Regions from separate parts of the Cytobacillus sp. QJM3NY_8 genome, predicted to be linked through region 1. Evidence: predicted binding sites of a transcription regulator. Region 1 holds the regulator's gene; each other region holds the start of a gene.
The links. The regulator Rex, encoded in region 1, represses fermentation and respiration genes when NADH is low (regulators of the CRP and FNR family bind a similar motif). The targets are predictions, from matches to a motif close to TTGTGAAATATTTCACAA.
Positions count from the first base shown of each region.

Region 2: the regulator Rex is predicted to act here: its motif matches at 1,884-1,901, upstream of AC0VZ9_RS25765 (AtpZ/AtpI family protein).
Region 3: the regulator Rex is predicted to act here: its motif matches at 4,650-4,667, upstream of AC0VZ9_RS07485 (TIGR04053 family radical SAM/SPASM domain-containing protein).

Region 1 is NZ_CM149681.1:276,540-283,312, reverse strand. It holds gene groL (chaperonin GroEL) at 1-211, opposite strand, end outside; gene groES (co-chaperone GroES) at 273-557, opposite strand; gene AC0VZ9_RS01580 (lysostaphin resistance A-like protein) at 875-1,600, shown strand; gene AC0VZ9_RS01575 (YdiK family protein) at 1,647-1,850, shown strand; gene AC0VZ9_RS01570 (redox-sensing transcriptional repressor Rex) at 1,872-2,516, opposite strand; gene moaC (cyclic pyranopterin monophosphate synthase MoaC) at 2,544-3,026, opposite strand; gene AC0VZ9_RS01560 (ABC-F family ATP-binding cassette domain-containing protein) at 3,217-5,139, shown strand; gene tsaD (tRNA (adenosine(37)-N6)-threonylcarbamoyltransferase complex transferase subunit TsaD) at 5,368-6,396, opposite strand; gene rimI (ribosomal protein S18-alanine N-acetyltransferase) at 6,396-6,773, opposite strand, start outside.
Region 2 is NZ_CM149681.1:5,063,093-5,069,865, reverse strand. It holds gene AC0VZ9_RS25770 (S8 family serine peptidase) at 1-1,768, shown strand, start outside; gene AC0VZ9_RS25765 (AtpZ/AtpI family protein) at 2,071-2,292, shown strand; gene AC0VZ9_RS25760 (ATP synthase subunit I) at 2,298-2,672, shown strand; gene atpB (F0F1 ATP synthase subunit A) at 2,694-3,407, shown strand; gene atpE (F0F1 ATP synthase subunit C) at 3,483-3,695, shown strand; gene AC0VZ9_RS25745 (F0F1 ATP synthase subunit B) at 3,845-4,366, shown strand; gene AC0VZ9_RS25740 (F0F1 ATP synthase subunit delta) at 4,363-4,899, shown strand; gene atpA (F0F1 ATP synthase subunit alpha) at 4,924-6,432, shown strand; gene AC0VZ9_RS25730 (F0F1 ATP synthase subunit gamma) at 6,645-6,773, shown strand, end outside.
Region 3 is NZ_CM149681.1:1,413,714-1,420,486, reverse strand. It holds gene AC0VZ9_RS07505 (molybdopterin molybdotransferase MoeA) at 1-76, opposite strand, end outside; gene ric (iron-sulfur cluster repair di-iron protein) at 589-1,281, shown strand; gene moaA (GTP 3',8-cyclase MoaA) at 1,394-2,410, opposite strand; gene AC0VZ9_RS07490 (Crp/Fnr family transcriptional regulator) at 2,697-3,398, shown strand; gene AC0VZ9_RS07485 (TIGR04053 family radical SAM/SPASM domain-containing protein) at 3,428-4,555, opposite strand; gene AC0VZ9_RS07480 (metal-sulfur cluster assembly factor) at 4,773-5,081, opposite strand; gene AC0VZ9_RS07475 (alpha/beta fold hydrolase) at 5,155-5,922, opposite strand; gene AC0VZ9_RS07470 (Cof-type HAD-IIB family hydrolase) at 6,203-6,773, shown strand, end outside.

The sequences.
Region 1 (6,773 bases):
TCGCACCCATGTTTTCGAATGCATCTTCAAGCTCGATTTCTTTCGCAATTGTCACACCATCATTGGTGATAAGTGGAGAACCGAATTTCTTCTCAAGAACCACGTTGCGTCCTTTAGGTCCAAGAGTTACTTTTACCGCATTTGCAAGGGAATCCACACCGCGAAGCATCGCGCGGCGAGCTTCTTCACTAAATTTAATCTCTTTAGCCATTGATAAAAACCTCCTCAAAAATTTTAGCTTTATTCTTTAATAATCTTCGTCTGATCGGCGATTAGCCAATTACAGCAAGAATGTCATTTTCGCGTAAAATTAAATACTCTTTGCCTTCGTACTTCACTTCAGTACCAGCATATTTTGAGAAGATGATACGATCGCCGTCAGCAACTTCAAGGGCAACACGCTCACCATTTTCAAGAACGCGGCCAGTTCCTACAGCTACAACTTTACCTTCTTGAGGCTTTTCTTTAGCAGTGTCCGGCAGTACGATGCCGCTTGCAGTTTTTTCTTCAGTTTCAACAAGCTCGATAATAATTCGATCACCTAGTGGCTTTAACAAGTGAAACAACCTCCTCAAATAATATGTAAATATTTTTATTTATTAGCACTCTCTCTGTATGAGTGCTAACACAATTATTATATTAATGAATCTCATTTCTATTTGCAAGGGTGAAGCTTAAATTTTTTAGAAAAAATTTCATTCGCCCATACACGCTATTTTTCGACACAGACAACCTCTTAAGTATGCTTCGGAACTCTTCACTTTACCCATAGTATTTTCCTGCTTTGATGCTGATATTTGAAACCCGCTCCTTATTAAGAGTACAATGGCTTTAGGACTTGTTTTCCAACACTCAGAATAAGGAGTATAACATTTTGAAGAAGGAATATTGGTTTATATTAATAGCTTATATTGCCATGCAGCTGTCCAGTTTGTTTGGCGTTCCGCTTGTGTTATTTATTGCAGATGCCCTTGGACAGAACCCCGAAAACATGCAGATCCTGGCTGTAGCCTACTGGCTTGTCATCAGTTTTACGGTTACACTGATCATTACGCTTCTATTATTAAGAAAAGAGATGAAAAAAGGCCTGAATAGGGATGCATCTTCCGCAGCAAGCTCAGCGGGCTGGGCAGTTGGGGGTATATTTTTGGCCCTGATCGCTCAAGCTACTGCTGCCAGCATTGAAAATATGATTGGGATTGAAATGGGATCTGAGAATACGCAGCAGATTATCCGGATTATTGAAGCATCGCCAATCGTTATCTTAATTAGTTCGGTCATTGGGCCAATACTTGAGGAGATTGTCTTTAGAAAAGTTATTTTCGGTTCTCTCCATAAGCGCTTCAACTTCTTCTTATCGGCCCTGATCAGCTCAGTCATTTTTGCACTTGCCCATTTCGAGCCTGAACATGTACTGCTGTACTCGGCAATGGGGTTCACCTTTGCTTTCTTATATGTCAAAACGAAGCGGATTATTGTGCCGATTTTTGCCCATGTGGCGATGAACACCTTTGTTGCGGTTATCCAGCTGAATCAGGATAATATGCAAAAATGGTTAGAAGAAATGGAAAAAATGCAGAGCTTTATCAGCTTTTTCTAGCATAGGGAAATGCTTTGCAGAGTTTTAAACTTACTGGGGGATTTTGATGAGAAGCACACCTTTGTTTTCAGGCTTTATTTACATCCTTCTCGGATGCCTTTTCACTTTTATAGCCATACAGAATACCCAGCGTGAAGAAACCTGGGGATTCTTTACTTATTTTCTGATTATAATTGCCACATTCGATTTTGGCACCGGACTGCGGATGGTTGGCCTGCATTTTAAAATGAAAAATAAAATAAAAAAATGAGCCCCCAAAAGGCTCATTTTTTTACATTTCTTCCGGATAGTTTTTCAGAAAATAAACCAGTGACTGCAATTCTACTGCCAGATCGATATGGTGAATCCGAATCGAGGCTGGCACAGTGAGCCTCGCAGGTGTAAAATTAAGGATTCCTTTTATTTTCGCATTCACCATCCGATCGGTAATAGCCTGGGCAGGCGGTGCCGGCACCGTTAAAATCGCCACCTGAATATTATTATTTATAATAACTTCTTCAAGGTCATCCATATGATGGACCGGTACATCACCGATTTTCGTGCCAACCTTACTCTCATCAACATCAAAGGCTACTTCTATTTTGGTATTATTATTTTTAAGAAAATTATAGTTAAGAAAGGCTGTTCCTAAATTCCCTACCCCGATCAAAGCTACTTTAGTCAGCTCATCCTGGTCAAGAGTCTTCCGAAAGAAGCCCAGCAGGTAATTCACATTATATCCATATCCTTTTTTTCCTAACGCACCAAAGTACGAAAAATCGCGGCGGATTGTTGCAGAATCTACCTTTACCGCCTCACTCAATTCTGCTGAAGAGACTCTTTGTTTGCCTGATGAGTGAAGGTTTTTTAGAAAGCGGTAGTATAAAGGCAGCCGTTTAGCTGTTGCCTGCGGTATCTTAATTGGTTCATTGGCCATTCGTCCATCCCCATTTCTTATGATGAATTAATTTCTTTTAAAATCTCCGTTTTTTCCGCCTGTTTTCTCTATTAAAAAGGTTGGCCCAATCACCATTCCTTTATCTACAGCCTTGCACATGTCATAAACGGTCAGCGCACAGACAGAAGCGGCTGTTAACGCTTCCATTTCCACACCCGTATTTCCCTTCGTTTTTACAGAAGCAGTAATGATCAGGACATACTCTTCCTCTTCCGCCTTCCATGAAAATGAAATGTCCACGCCCTTAAGCGGCAGCGGATGGCACATCGGAATAATGTCCCATGTTTTCTTGCTCGCCATAATGCCTGCAGTTTGTGCAACAGCGAGTACATCCCCTTTTTTCATAGAGTTGGATGTTATCTTTTCGTATATCTCCTGATTAAGAGTAATACTTGATTGAGCAATGGCTGTTCTTGCCGTTTCAGGTTTATCGCTGACATCCACCATTTTTGCCCTGCCCTCTTGATTAAAATGAGTAAAATCCGCCATTCAAAACACCTCTCTTCAAAATCATACACTATTTTTCTGTTACTTTGTATGTGCTTTGTATTGTTCCTCACATATTTATTTGCCTTTTGTCTTGATTGAATGCCCTGCAGAAGGGATTATAGTCCTGTCTCCTTTATTGCCGAACATATATGAATGAGTTACACTTACTCTATACCCGAGGTGAAAGAACATGATACTATTACAAGTCAATCAGCTGGCGAAAAATTTTGGCGCTGATCCCATTTTAACCAATATAAAGCTTGAAGTACAAACCAGGGACAGGATTGCGCTAGTAGGGCGCAATGGTGCAGGAAAGTCCACCCTTTTGAAAATTATTGCCGGACAAATGACATATGACTCCGGTGAGATTATAAAGCCAAAGGAAGTAACAATTGGCTATCTTGCACAAAATACCGGCCTGGAATCAGAGTTATCCATTTGGGATGAAATGCTGACTGTTTTTAGTCATCTGCAGAAGCAGGAAAAACAGCTTCGCAGCCTTGAAGAACAAATGGCAGACCCTGATGTCCTAAATAACTCTGATGCCTATGAACGCATCTTAAAAGAATACGACAAGCTTCAGGTTGATTTCAAAGAAAATGGCGGCTATCAATATGAGGCAGATATCCGTTCCATTCTCCACGGACTCAACTTCAGCTCAATGGGCTATGACACTAAAATTTCATCATTGAGCGGCGGACAGCGTACCAGATTGGCCCTTGGTAAACTTTTGCTGACAAAGCCTGATATCTTAATACTGGACGAGCCTACCAACCACCTGGATATTGAAACATTATCATGGCTCGAACAGTACCTGCAGGGATACAACGGTGCCATTCTAATCGTATCCCATGACCGATATTTCCTTGATAAGGTCGTTTCCCAGGTTTACGAGATTTCCCGCCGCCAAATAAGAAAGTACCCAGGAAACTACAGTTCCTATCTCGATCAAAAAGCGGCTAACTTTGAAAGAGAAATGAAGCAATTCGAGAAACAGCAGGAAGAGATCGCTAAGCTGCAGGATTTTATCCAGCGAAATCTTGCCCGTGCTTCCACAACCAAAAGGGCACAAAGCCGCAGAAAGCAGCTTGCCAGAATGGACGTGATGGACAGGCCGCTGGGAGACGAGAAATCAGCTTCTTTTGGCTTTGACATTGAACGGCAATCAGGCAATGAGGTTTTAAATATACATTCTCTTGCTATTGGCTATGAAGAGATAGTGAGCGAGAATATTTCACTGCGACTGGCAAGAGGTGACAGCATTGCACTGGTGGGGCCCAATGGAATTGGCAAATCCACCTTGCTCAAAACCATCATCAAAAAGATCTCTTCTTTTTCCGGGGAGATACAGTACGGTTCCAATGTGACAATTGGCTACTATGACCAGGAACAGGCGGAACTCACCAGCAATAAAAGAGTCCTGAACGAATTATGGGATGAATACCCGCTAAAACCGGAAAAGGAAATCCGGACAATACTTGGGAACTTTCTTTTCTCTGGTGATGATGTTCTTAAAACTGTTTCAACACTGAGCGGCGGTGAAAAGGCACGTCTTGCGCTTGCGAAGCTTATGATGCAGAAAGCCAATTTCTTAATCCTCGACGAGCCTACAAACCATTTGGATCTGGATAGCAAAGAAATTCTTGAAAATGCATTGATCAATTATCCTGGAACGATTCTCTTTGTATCTCATGACCGATATTTTATCAACAGAATCACAACAAAGGTAGTTGAACTTTCCAGTATTGGGGCAACAGAGTATCTCGGCGATTATGATTATTATGTGGAAAAAAAGCAGGAACAAGAGGAACTGCTTGCACTTAATGAGCAAGATGAATCCACGGCATCACAGCCTGTTAAGCAGGACAAAAATAATTATCAGCAGGATAAAGAAGCCAAAAAGCTCGAACGCCAACGAAAAAGAAGAATGGAAGAAATTGAAGTGCAAATAGAAGGATTGGAGAAAGTAATCGATATGAATGATCAGCTTCTCTGTGATCCGAATGTTTATCAAGACCATGAAAAAGTGATGGGTATCACAAATGAAACTGATCAAGCAAAAGCTAAGCTGGAAGAATTGATGGAAGAATGGACACTTTTAGCTGATGATTAATAAAAGAAAATTCATAACTTTTAGACTGGTAGAATAGTCACTGCCAGTCTTTTCTATTATCCACAGAGATAATCACAAGAAAAACGCAGTTATATATACTCTCCACAGACTTTTCCACATTATCCACAATTTAAACTGTTTTTATCCACATTACCAACATAATATTCTGAAATAAATGATTTTATCCACAGAAAAAGCCCCCTATGCGGTCGGGGACTTTTTCCTAATTTATTTATCATTGTGGATAGTGATGTCCAAACCGGGATTGGCATTTAAATCAAGTCCGGCGAATTGTCCTTTTTCAAACAGCACACTTCCTGCTGCACCAATCATCGCTGCATTATCTGTGCATAATGTTAATGGCGGAATAATAAGCTTTATCTCCGCTTTGTCCCCAAACCTCTTTTCCAAAGAAGCTCGAAGTCCTTTATTCGCCGCAACTCCGCCTGCGAGCAGCAGCTGCTTCACCTGATATTCTTCAACAGCTCTTTCTGTTTTCGTTACTAAGACATCAATGACACTTTCCTGGAAGCTTGCAGCAAGATCTTCCGGCACAATGGTCTCACCACGCTGCTCAGCATTGTGAACAGTGTTGATAACGGCAGACTTTAAGCCGCTGAAGCTAAAATCGTATGAACCTTCTTCCAGCCATGCTCTCGGAAGCTGAATGGTCGGGTTCCCTTCATGAGCGAGTCTGTCAATGTGAGGACCGCCTGGATATGGCAGATTTAATGTCCGGGCAACTTTATCATATGCCTCTCCTGCAGCATCATCCCTTGTCTCTCCAATCACTTGGAAATGGCCATGCTCCTTCATATAGACAAGCTCTGTATGACCGCCTGAGACTACCAGGGACAGTAATGGAAATTCCATTTCTTCAACCAATCGATTGGCATAAATATGTCCAGCAATATGATGCACGCCTACAAGAGGGATACCATGAGCAAAAGCAACTGCTTTAGCGGCATTAACCCCGATCAGCAGCGCGCCTACAAGGCCAGGTCCTTCAGTCACAGCAATTGCTGAAAGATCTGAATATGTAATGCCTGCCTTATATAATGCTTCTTCCAACACTATAGTTATCTGTTCAACATGATGGCGGGAAGCGATTTCCGGAACTACTCCCCCAAAACGTTTATGGCTTTCTATTTGGGATGCAACTATATTGGCTGAGATTTCACGGCCATTCTTAATGATGGCAACAGCCGTCTCATCACAGCTTGTTTCAATCCCCATGATCCATTGATCTTTATTCATTATAAATTCACCCACATTACTAAAGCATCTTCTTGATTATCAGTGTAGTAGTTCTTCCTTATGGCTCCATTTTGAAAACCAAGCTTTCGGTACAAGGCCTGAGCTGTAAAGTTAGATACCCTTACTTCCAGAGTCATCGTGATGGCCCCCATTTCAGACGCAATCTCCATTAACTTTCGCATAAGAGCTTCTCCAAGCTTTCTCCCGCGATATTCAGGGAGCAGCGCAACATTTGTGATATGAGCTTCGTCCACTACGATCCATGCTCCACAGTAGCCTATAACTTTATTTTCTTCTTCTAAAACAACATACAATGCAAACTGATTTTGTGTTAATTCGTTAAAAAAAGCTTCCCTGCTCCAGGGTGTTGCAAAGGA
Region 2 (6,773 bases), 510 kb from region 1:
GGATCCGATGGAAACAAAAGCTGCAGGGGGACAAGGCACACTGCACGGCACTCACGTTGCGGGAATCATTGCGGCAAATGGCAGAATTCAAGGGGTTGCACCAGAAGCAACCATTATCGCCTACCGGGCTCTCGGACCAGGCGGCAGCGGAACAACAGAACAGGTGATAGCGGCCATCGAACAGGCAATAAAGGATAAAGTTGATGTGTTAAACCTTTCCTTGGGAAATAACGTGAACGGACCTGACCTTCCGATAAGCATGGCCCTTAATAAAGCAGTTGAAAAGGGAATAACGGCTGTCACTTCATCGGGCAATTCGGGTCCGAATATTTGGACGGTCGGATCACCGGGAACAGCCTCGAAGGCCATTTCTGTAGGAGCCTCAACACCAACAATGAAGGTGCCATTTTTGAGCATGGGCGGGCGGGAAATTCGTCTTGATTTGCTGCAGGGTTCAAAGGATTGGGAATTTGACCGATCCTTTGAATTGGTCGATGGAGGACTCGGTCATCCTGAAGAATTGAAGAATGCCAAAGGGAAAATGGTATTAGTGGAACGAGGGGAACTAACGTTTACTGATAAGGCAGTCCATGCAATGGAAGCAGGAGCAGAGGGAATCATTATTTTTAATAATACAAAAGGCAGGTTCTTTGGCAATCTGGACAGTGGTGTTCCAATTCCAGTAGCGGCGTTATCAAAGGAAGAAGGAGAGGAGCTCAAGAAGAACATTAATGAAGGAAGACTCCTTGCCCGGACTAATATAATAGAAGAAAGGGATATCCTGGCTGACTTCAGTTCCCGCGGACCCGTTACATCAACATGGGAAATCAAGCCGGATGTTGTGGCACCTGGAGTCGCCATAAATAGCACCATTCCTGGCGGTTACCTGCCGCTGCAGGGGACTAGCATGGCCGCTCCGCACGTCGCAGGGGCCTGTGCCATCCTGAAACAGGCTCATCCCGAATGGGGGCCGGAACGGATTAAGGCAGTACTTATGAATACGGCTAAGCTTCTTATGAATACAGAAGGAAAAACATATAGAACTTATGAGCAGGGAGCAGGCAGAATCCAGCTTGATCAAGCGCTGAGAGCAGAAACGCTTGTCCTCCCGGCCTCTCTGCAGTTTGGGAAATTTCAGATCGCGGACAGGCTGCATGAACACAGCAGTTTTATAGCGGTTGAAAATATTAGTGAGAAAACGCAGACCTACTCCTTTTCTGTACCTTATAAGGCACAGGGCATCAATTGGGAAATGCCTATGACATTTCAATTAAACCCAGGTGATAAGAAAAAGGTGGAAATCAAAATGTCGGCAGACCCGACTCTTTTAAAGAAAAAGATCTATGATGGGTACCTGCTTATGAAGGCAGGTGCCGAAAGCATCAGAATTCCCTATCTTTATGTGCTTGAAGAGCCGGATTATCCAAGGGTGATGGGATTCGGACTGGGCAAAGGAGATAAGCCGGGCACGTATCGCTATGAAGTGTATCTTCCTGGCGGGGCAGAAGAGTTCGGAATTGCCATGTTTGATTCGGAAAGCCTCCGCTTCATGGGATATCTTGACTGGAAAAGAAATGCAGGCAAAGGACAGCTGCTGCAGGAAATTCCGGCAGATAAGCTTCCTGGGCCTGGGCTGTACCTTGCAAAGGTGTTTGCCAAAAAAGCCGGCAAGGAAGATTGGATTGAAACCTACCTATTTGTGAGGCCGGATGGGCAGCTCGGGGACCCGGAACCTTCGGTAAACAAGCGGACCACTCAAAGTAAGTGATAATGTTAATTTAAAGCGTTTTCAGGAGCGATGCAGAAACTCGCTCCTTTTTCAATAGATATCCAAAAATTAAATGTGATAAATATGTGAACATACCATATTTTTACCTTTTTGTTTGTGAACTTTTTCACTCCAAACGCATTGACATTGACAAAGCCCTATTGTATGCTTACAAAGGGTAAAAGATGATAGGGTTTTCAAAATATTTGTGCAGACATATTTCCCACTTCTGCATGATGTTAATATGATTAATTATGGCCTCAAAACCCACTTACCATTCTCTTAAGGGAGGATGCGTTTTTATGCGTCAAAAAGACCGCAACCCATTTAAGGCGATGGCCTTAATGTCCGCCATTCTTTCTCAGTTAGTAGGTTCCACGCTCATTGGCATTTTCGCCGGAAGGTGGCTTGACAGCAAGGCAGGAACAGAGCCGTTATTCCTATTGGTCGGTTTGTTCATTGGACTGGGCGCCGGGATTTACGCCATGCTTCGCTTAATCCAACATTTCTTCACAGGAGAATGAACATCATGCCGGAAATCAAAGTAACTTTTCAAAGACAGCGAAAATACATATTCCTTTTGTTGTCTGTATACGTTCTCGGCTGGGGGTTTACACCTTATCAATCTATTTTTCTGGGCTTGATATTTGGTACAAGCTTAAGCCTGTTCAATTTGTGGCTGATTTCACGAAAGGCGCTGCAGTTTGGAGAGGCAGTCGAGAGAGGCGAGAAGGTGCGTTCACTTGGAACGGTATCCAGAATGGCTACAGCAGTATTTGCTGTGATGATCGCTCTGGAATATCCGGATAAGCTGCATCTGATCAGTGTGGTATTTGGATTAATGACATCCTATATTGTCATTATGATAGATTATTTTCTTCAATCTTTTCAATTACGTAAATAGCGGGAAGAGAGGTGAACACTATTGCATCATGAAGCTCCTATAGTGGACTTTTTAGGATTGAATTTTAACTTATCAAACGTACTGATGATTACAGTGGCAAGTGCTATTGTTTTCATTATTGCTTTGCTTTCAACCCGTCGATTGGCCATGAAACCAACGGGGATGCAAAATTTCTTCGAATGGATTATGGATTTTGTTAAGAATATCATTAACAGCACGATGGACTGGAAGACAGGCGGAAGATTCCACATCCTTGGATTAACCCTGATCATGTATATCTTTGTTTCAAACATGCTCGGACTTCCGTTCGCAATCACTTATGATCACACTTTATGGTGGAAATCGCCGACAGCCGATCCTGTTATCACATTAACATTAGCGGCAATGGTTGTTGGGCTTTCGCATTACTATGGCGTAAAGCTTAAAGGAGTAGGAGAATACGGCCGGGATTTTATCAGGCCAATGCCTTTCTTGTTCCCATTGAAAATCATTGAAGAGTTTGCAAACACTCTGACGTTGGGACTTCGTCTTTACGGTAATATCTATGCAGGTGAAATCCTGCTGACATTGCTTGTCGGAGGACTGGCTCACGCCGGTGTAGGCGGAATGCTTGCAGCAATCCTGCCGACACTTGTATGGCAAGGATTCTCAATCTTTGTCGGATCTATCCAGGCATTCATTTTCTGTATGTTAACAATGGTTTATATGGCACACAAAGTGAGCCATGACCATTAATATATACCTGTTCATTTCATGGACAAAACATTTTAAACAAATAAATTTTCATACAATTTAAGGAGGAACTCAATAATGGGTCTTTTAGCAGCAGCAATTGCAATCGGTTTAGCAGCACTAGGTGCCGGTATCGGTAACGGTCTTATCGTATCAAAAACAGTTGAAGGTATGGCTCGCCAGCCAGAAGCTCGCGGTATGCTTCAAACTACAATGTTCATCGGGGTTGCGTTAGTAGAGGCTGTTCCGATCATCGGCGTTGTTATCGCGTTCATGGTTATCGGCGGTTAATTAATACTGTACCAATCGTTCTAAATGGCGAAGATCATTCTATGAACCTTCGCCATTCCTTTATGTTTTTTTACCTTAAAACTAATTCGGAATCATGCATATGACTCCGTTTCATAAGTGGAACAACTCTTGAAGGGAGTGAATCGAGGGTGTTAACAAACAGTCTAGTATTAGGCGCTGCAGGCGGCGGTTTTAACGGCGGGGACATTTTGTACCAGCTGATCATGTTCATCATCTTGTTGGCATTGCTGAAAAAATTCGCGTGGGGTCCTTTAATGGGCATTATGCAGCAGCGTGAAGAGCATATTGCCAGTGAAATCCAAGCGGCAGAAGAAAGCCGTACAGAAGCAAAAAAACTTTTAGAAGAGCAAAGAAATCTTTTAAAAGAAGCACGTACAGAAGCACAGGGCCTTATCGAAAATGCGAAGAAACAAGGCGACGTGCAGCGTGAGGAAATCATTGCGGCTGCCCGCACTGAGTCTGAACGCATTAAGGAATCTGCTAAGCTTGAAATCGAGCAGCAGAAAGAACAGGCGGTTGCCGCTATCCGCGAGCAGGTCGCTTCATTGTCTGTCCTAATTGCTTCCAAGGTTATTGAGAAGGAATTAAGCGCAGCTGATCAAGAAAAGCTGATCAATGAATACATTCAAGAGGCAGGAGAAAAGCGATGACGGGCTCCACAGTAGCAAAGCGCTACGCGTTGGCTCTTTTCCAGCTTGCGAATGAACACCAGCTTCTTGACCAAATGGAAGAAGAGCTTCGTGCAGTGAAAGAAGTAGTAACTAATAACTCAGATTTAAAGTCTGTATTGAAATCTCCAAAGCTTTCAATTGAGAAGAAAAAAGAGATTTTAAAAGACGCATTTGCATCTGTGAACACGTTTGTATTAAATACGTTAATGATACTAATTGAACGCCACCGAGAAGATCATATCTCTGATGTGGCAGATCATTTTATAAGCCTTGCGAATGACAAAAAAGGGATTGCGGATGCGAAAGTATACACTGTTCGTCCGCTGACTGAAGCAGAGAAGGAAGCATTATCTGTGTCATTTGCAGCTAAGGTTGGAAAAAAATCACTTCGTATTGACAATATAGTTGATACTAACTTGCTCGGCGGCATCAAGCTTCGAATCGGAAACCGGATTTTCGACGGCAGCTTGCGCGGGAAGCTTGAGCGTCTTGAACGTCAATTATTAGGCTAAGATTCGTAGATAGGGGTGAAACTCATGAGCATCAATGCTGAAGAAATCAGTGCGCTGATAAAAAAGCAAATCGAAAACTATCAGTCGGAAATTCAAGTGAGTGATGTAGGTACGGTTATCTCTGTTGGTGACGGTATCGCTCGTGCTCATGGCCTCGACAATGTCATGGCTGGAGAACTTGTTGAATTTTCAAACGGCGTTATGGGTATGGCACAAAACCTTGAAGAAAATAACGTCGGTATTATCATTTTAGGACCATTTACAGAAATCCGTGAAGGCGATGAAGTACGCCGTACGGGCCGCATCATGGAGGTACCGGTTGGTGAAGAACTAATCGGCCGCGTAGTAAACCCTCTTGGACAGCCAGTAGATGGCATGGGACCAATCAACACAACAAAATCACGTCCAATTGAAAGCCCGGCACCAGGTGTTATGGATCGTAAATCTGTACACGAGCCGCTTCAGACAGGCATCAAGGCGATTGACGCTCTTGTGCCAATCGGCCGCGGACAGCGTGAGTTAATCATCGGTGACCGTCAAACAGGTAAAACATCTGTTGCAATTGATACAATCCTGAACCAAAAAGATCAGGATATGGTATGTATCTATGTAGCAATCGGACAAAAAGAATCTACTGTTCGTAATGCAGTAGAAACGCTTCGTAAGCAAGGTGCCTTAGATTACACAATTGTTGTAACAGCATCTGCATCACAGCCTGCTCCATTGCTATACTTAGCTCCTTACGCTGGTGTAACAATGGGTGAAGAGTTCATGTACAACGGGAAGCACGTTCTTGTTGTGTATGATGACTTAACAAAGCAAGCTTCTGCTTACCGTGAGCTTTCATTGCTATTGCGCCGTCCTCCAGGCCGTGAAGCATATCCAGGGGACGTATTCTACTTGCACAGCCGCTTGCTTGAGCGCGCTGCGAAGCTAAGCGATGCGAAAGGTGCAGGTTCAATCACTGCGCTTCCATTTATCGAAACACAAGCAGGGGACGTATCTGCTTATATTCCAACAAACGTTATCTCAATCACTGACGGACAAATTTTCCTTCAGTCAGACCTATTCTTCTCCGGTGTACGTCCGGCGATCAACGCAGGTCTTTCTGTATCACGTGTAGGTGGATCTGCACAGATCAAAGCAATGAAAAAGGTTGCAGGTACACTGCGTCTTGACCTTGCTTCATACCGTGAACTTGAATCATTTGCCCAGTTCGGTTCTGACCTTGATAAAGCAACACAGGCTAAACTTAACCGTGGTGCCCGTACAGTAGAGGTTCTAAAGCAGGATCTTAACAAGCCGTTAAAAGTTGAGAAGCAGGTTGCAATCCTTTACGCTCTAACTCGCGGCTTCTTAGATGACATTCCTGTACAGGATATTCGTCGTTTCGAATCTGAATTCCTTTCATGGTTAGACCATAACCGCAAAGATTTGTTAGACCATATCGTGGCTACTAAAGAACTTCCTTCTGATGACGATATGGCATCTGCGATTAACGACTTTAAGAAAACTTTCGCAGTATCCGAATAATCGAGATTGCCCGGATGGGGAAGTGCTCCCCATCTAAGCACCTCAATTCGGTTCTGACAAACAATAAAAAGCGGAAGCGCCTTGGTCAGCCCCGACAAGCATAAGACTAGCCCTGCAGGAAGGTGTTCTTTACTTCCGGAAGGGATTGGCTTATGACCTCGAGGGGTTAGGCGCTGCAGCTGGCCTAATCTGAATAAGGGTGGTGAGAACCTGTGGCATCATTACGCGATATAAAAAATCGTATTACTTCTACGAAGAAAACGAGTCAAATTACAAAAGCAATGCAGATGGTATCAGCTGCGAAAATGAATAAGGCAGAAATGAATGCAAAGTCATTCGTG
Region 3 (6,773 bases), 1.1 Mb from region 1:
CACTTCCTTTTAATTGATAGGCCATGATTTTTTTTACTGCTTCCCCAACAGGAATGGGAGTTCTTTTTTCCAGCATTATATCAGCTCCTATGTACTTTTCTTAACGCTTTTTCTATTTCAATTATTATAAACGTACATGAAAACTTATAACATGACAATCATCACACTTTCAGTTTCATATGTGCATGGTTTTACCCAAAGGCCGTTTTCCAAGGTTTGTTGCTTTTTCTATATTATTTACTGAGTTGATTGTAGCGGAAGGTGCGAGATCCTCGAAAATGCACTCGCATTTTCTTCGTGCGGTGTTTACTCAAGGGAGCTTACTCAATGTCCTGCGGGAGTAGCGGGACAGGTGAGACCCCGCAGACGCGGAGCGTTGAGGAGGCTCACCGCCCGCCCCGCGGAAAGCGAGCAGCCTGGAGCGGAAATCAACGGACAACATTGATAGGCAAAGAACAACAATTTATGCGAAAATAGCCTACCCAAAAAACTTTATAAAAAGCCTGCAAGTGTGATGCCCGTCACCAAATTAAAAAGGAAATTCGTTTATTCTTTAGATAGTTCACAAGATAAAAGGAGGAAAATTCAATGACCATACATCTTACAGAAGACCGTCTGGTAAAAGATATTGTAAATGAATTTCCAAAGACAAGTGATGTTTTTAAACGTCATCGCATTGATTTTTGCTGCGGTGGAAATATTCCGCTGGTGCGTGCAGTTTCTGATCAGTCTGCAGATATGGAGGTTCTGATAAAAGAATTGAACGAGGTTATTCAGAAGGAAAACCAAACCGATGATTTAGAGGTTTGGACAGACAGTGCATCAGAAGACATTATTGAACATGTGATCAATCGATATCATCGTCCTCTTGAGGAGGAACTATCGCTATTAAGCCCGTATGTAACAAAGGTTTCAAGAGTCCATGGAGAAAGCCATGAGGAGCTTTTAAAAGTCCACCAATTATTCTTTGAGCTGAAGCATGAGCTTCTTGAACATACTTCTAAAGAGGAAGAGTCAGTTTTTCCAATGCTCCTGAAGCTTGAAGATCCTCAGGTTGAAAATCGCAAAGAAATCATCAGCTATATCCGGGAGCTTGAGAAAGAGCATGATCATGCAGGTTCAATTTTAAAGGAATTAAGAGAAATTACATCTGATTATACTCCACCTTCAGATGCATGCGGATCGTACCGTCTAGTGTATAAGCGGCTGGAAGATCTGGAAAGCCAAACCTTCATGCATGTTCACCTTGAGAATAACATTCTTTTTCCAAGATATTTATAAACATTACGATCTGCAGCCAATAACGGCTGCAGTTTTTTTGCAGTCTGAACGACAAAATAAAAAGCCTGCCCGCCTATGTCCATTTCTCGTGACAAAGCAAAGCATGCTTTTTTTATCCTCCAATATAGGACATTTCAATTTTTTTCCTGCTGGCAATGGTCTCTTCAGTCCGTTCGTCTGAATATCTGTCTTTTCTGCCGTTCCAAATATTAACAATCCGATCAGTAATTTCTTCATCCGTGGCGCCTTTTCTCATAAATCCCTTCAGATCATGTCCTTCTCCATTAAATAGGCATGTAAAAATTTGGCCGTTTGCTGACAATCTTGAACGTGTGCAGCTTGAACAGAAAGATTCAGAAACAGATGTAATAAACCCAACATCTACATCAGTATCCTTATAACGGTATCGCTTGGCAACCTCTCCGAAATAATCCGGATCTACCGGTTCCAATAAATAATGTTCCTTTAAAGTGTCATAAATTTCTTTTTTGGTAACAACCTCGTCCATCTTCCAGCCGTTTGTACTGCCGACATCCATGTATTCAATAAAGCGGAGCTGTAAGCCGTTATCTTTGCAGAACTTAGCCATCGGGACAATTTCAGAATCATTCAGGCCTTTTTTAACAACCATATTAAGCTTGACGCCAAGCCCTGCTTCTTTTGCTGCCTCGATTCCTTTAAGAACTGGTTTGACACCCACATTGCGTCCGTTTATTTTTCCAAACAGCTCATCATCCAAACTGTCCAGACTGATGTTAACCCTCACCAGCCCTGCTTCCTTTAAATCTTTCGCATGTTTGGGCAGCAATACACCATTTGTGGTAAGACCTATATCTTTTAAGCCCTCAATGTCTGAAAGCATTTTTACAAGTTTAGGCATATCCTTTCTCATAAGAGGTTCTCCGCCTGTTAACCTGATCTTCTCCACGCCAAGGCTTACAAAAATTTTAGCCAGCCGTTCAATTTCTTCATAGCTCAGAAGTTCATTTTTTGGAAGGAAAGCGAAATCCGGGCCGAAGACTTCTGCCGGCATGCAGTATTGACAGCGGAAATTACAGCGGTCAATGACAGAAATACGAAGATCTCTTAAAGGTCTATTCAATTTATCTTTAACGATTGTTTTAGCCATTTCGTTCAACTCCATATAAAGAGTGACTTAAATAAGCTTTCTATACAGATGTATATTTTAGCCTTTCCCTTAAAATAACAGAAATAACCCGGTATCTCAAATTAAGGGCTTCTACTATTAGAACATACAATCGTTTCAATGTTAATAGGGAATTGTTTATATAATAACAAAGACACACCATTTCAATAGAAAATGCCACAATAAAGACACAAAAGCCGGCAATGTTTTCACTATACAAATGATATTATTGTGAAAAAAGACAGTTGTTTTATGAAGGAGGATTAATATGGCTCGCACAGCCATTAAACCGACACATTCCATTGAGATTAAAGAGCTTCTTCATTTTGCAGACCGGCGTATGAAAACCTCCAAAGGGGCTTACATTTTTCAGGAAGGTATGGATGCTGCTGAACTTTATATTATACTTTCAGGCAAGATACAAATCAGCAAGATAACAGCTGATGGCAGAGAACTTACCTTCAGGTTATGCGGAGAAAATGAAATTATTGGCGAGCTTACCCTATTTACCAGTAACCCTAAATATTTATTGAATGCTTTAGTTCTTGAAGCTGGCGAAGTAGCTGTGATAAAAAAAGATGTCCTGGAAAAGGAGATATTTAAAAATAGCACATTGGCTTATGAATTTATGAAATGGATGAGCGACCACTTTCGTAATACTCAGACCAAATTTAGAGATCTCGTCCTTAACGGAAAAAAAGGTGCCCTGTATTCAACCCTTATCAGAATGACTAACAGCTATGGCATAAAAGTTAAGGATGGCATACTCATTGATCTGCCCCTTACGAATCAAGAGCTTGGGAATTTCTGCGGCACATCCAGGGAAAGCACCAACCGGATACTGGGTGAACTGAAAAAAGACAGCATCATTACCATTCTAAATGGAAAAATCACAGTCAAAGATCTTGAATATTTAAAAAATGAAATAGGCTGTGAAAACTGCCCTGCCGTATATTGCAGCATCGAGTAGGAGTGCATCCGAACGGCACTCCCTTTCTTTTATGATTTTGCCGCTTTCTTTCTAAGTGCCTTTGGAATATAAACACAAAACGGCTCGCTTTCCATATAATCCCCTGTCATGGCAAATGCCCGTGACCTGGATCCCCCGCATACATAACGGAACTCGCATTGTCCGCATTTCCCTTTATATTTATCAGGATTTCTGAGGTCTTTAAAAATTGGCGATTCCCTGTATATTTCAGCAAGTGGCTGTTCCCTTACATTCCCTGCTTTAACAGGCAGAAGCCCGCTAGGATAAACATCCCCAATATGTGAAATGAAAACAAATCCATTTCCGTCATTCACACCTTTAGGAGCCCTGCCTAAACCATCTATAGAACCCGTTAGCCCTTGCTGTGTAAGTGCATCGAGATATTGAATGTCCTCATTCTGAGCCTTCGCTTCCTTCATTTTTTGCTGAATGACCACTCGGCGGTAATGCTGGGCAGCTGTTGTCTTGATATCGAAAGTAACTTTTTTGCTTAAGTTATACAGCCATGTAAATACCATCTCATGTTCAACCGGAGAAATCATATCTGTTTCCTGCCCTCTCCCTGTTGGGACGAGGAAGAACACACTCCAAAGAACACATTTGAGTTCTTCTACAACTTTAGCCATTTCCTCAAGATAATCGATATTATAACGCGAAATAACTGTATTAATCTGGACTGGAATTTCAAGCTCGTGCAAATATTTAATCCTTTCGATCGTTAAATCAAAGGAACCGGCAGTACCTCTAAAATGGTCATGGATTTCCGCTTTTGGCCCATCAAGGCTGAAAGCCCATCGAGCTAAGCCGACCTCTTTGGCTTTTTCAATAGCTTCTTTTGTTACATTCGGTGTCGCACTGGGCGTCATTGACACACGCACGCCTTTTTTTACAGCATATTCGGCAATGTCGAATACATCCTGCCTCATTAATGGATCACCACCCGTAAAAACAAGCATAGGGTTGTTCATTTCCTTGATTTGGTCAATCAAATACTTCCCTTCATCAAAGGAAAGCTCTCGCGGATCTCTCCTGTATTGCGCTTCCGCACGGCAATGCAGACATTTTAGCTGGCATGCCCTTGTTAATTCCCATATCACAATAAAAGGGTCTTTATTAAAATCTCTATCAAATCCCATTTGAGATGCCTCCTTAACAGCCACAGGTCCTGGATGTTTCATCAACGCAATTTTGTCTTTCCATCGTTAGTATAGGATAATCGGCATGTTAAATAAGTGAACTACCTCACATACAATGCTCATTTTCAAAGAATTTACAGAGATGTGTTCAAAGGAATTAAAGCAAGGGCATAAAAAAACAGCAGGAAAATAATCCTGCTGTTTTTAAGATTCAATCTTATTGTACGCCAAGTGCAATTTTTGCATAGCGGGACATTCTGTCTTTAGACCAAGGCGGGTTCCAGACAATGTTCACTTCAGTGTCCTTTACTTCGGGAATATCAGCCAATGCTGACTTTACTTGCTCAACAATTGTTCCTGCCAAAGGACACCCCATGGAAGTAAGAGTCATATCTACCACGGCTTTACCTTCCTCTTCCATTTTCACCTCATATACTAAGCCTAAGTTCACAATATCTATCCCCAGCTCCGGGTCAACAACAAGTTCAAGTGCACCCATGATGCTGTCTTTTAAATCCTGGTCCATTTCTGCAGCACTCCTTCATTATTTACTTTATCTTTATCTTAACAAATATTTAAATGAATTGAAAAAATGTTGGTTATAGATGTTCCCCAAACCATTTAACCGTTTCCAGCAGCCCTTCCCTGCTTACTTTGTGCCCCGCCTGTTCATCTGATATAAACATGAGGTTTTCAGGTGAGTCACTATATAAGGGCTGGATGGTCTCATAAAATTGGTATGTATAGGAATAAGGAACAACCGGGTCTTTTTTGCCATGCCAGAACATAAGTGGCCTTCCTCCAAGTTTTTCAGGCTGAAGACTTAGATCCCGCTCCCTTAAAGTCCCCAGCAGATCTGCTAGTTCTTCGCTGGAAAGCGGAATTTTAATATTATTCTTCTTCAATTCATCCAGCTGAAGCTGAGCAAATTTTTCATAATACGGCATACCCATAAGGCTTACTGCAGCTTTGACCCACTCATACTGGGTCAAGGCGCCCAAAGTGACTATTCCTCCCATGGAGGTGCCCACAAGCCCTATTCTTCCCTTGTCGATCAGATCTGCATCCTCATAGACATCCCTGATTATGTTCAATTCCGCAATTGTATTTAGAACAATATCCCATAGCCTGAAATTTAAATCGCTGCCTGATAAACCTTCAGATCTTTCCCCATGAAGCAAGGTGTCTGGAAGCACCACCCTGAACCCTTTTTCAGCTAGCAGATAGGCATAATGCAGATTATGTTCTTTGGCACTCGTAAAGCCATGAACGAAAATAATAAAAGGCAAGCGTTCCCCTTTTACTTCCTGTCTGGCCAGTTCAAGAACAGGAATTTCTTTGATATGCTTATGTTCAATAACAACCACAGTTCTTCCTCCTAAATCTGTTAGGGCACAAGTGAATTTTTTTACAAAATTATAATAATATTGATAACATATATGTATAAAATGATTTTGTAAAAGCTTACGCTCTTGTTTTGATGTAAATTCTTTCTATATTTTCAGTTTAACATGTAGACTTTTTTTTTCCAAAACCTTTACACTTAAAAGAAAAGCGGGGCATACTTCAAGATAAGCAATTGACTGCAGTGCGTAAACTGCAGTTAAATTCTTATAAAAAAGTGCTGAGCGCTTAGAAGGAGATCTTATGGCAGAAAAACATTTAATTGCACTGGACCTTGATGGAACATTATTAAAAGATGACAAAACCATCTCAGCTAAAACTAAAATGATTATTCAAAAGGCACGCGAACAAGGACATGAAGTGATGATTGCCACCGGAAGGCCATTTCGCTCCAGCGAAATTTATTATCGTGAAATGGGATTGACTACGCCAATTGTCAATTTCAATGGTGCTTACATACATCATCCTAAAGATCATAATTGGGGAGTTTATCATACACCTCTGCAAATGAACGTTGCAAAGGAAATTGTAGAAGCCGTTAATAGCTATACAGTGCATAATATTGTAGCAGAAGTTATAGATGATGTTTACCTGCATTACCATGATGAAAAGCTTCTGGATATCTTCGGTTTTGGCGATCCCAAAATTACGACTGGAGATTTACGCAATTATCTTAATGATAATCCGACAAGCATGCTGATCCACACAGATGAAGAACATGTAAAAACAATTAGAGCCCATCTTTCCGAAGTCCATGCCGAAGTGATTGATCACCGTCGCTGGGCGGCTCCATGGCATGTCATTGAAATCGTAA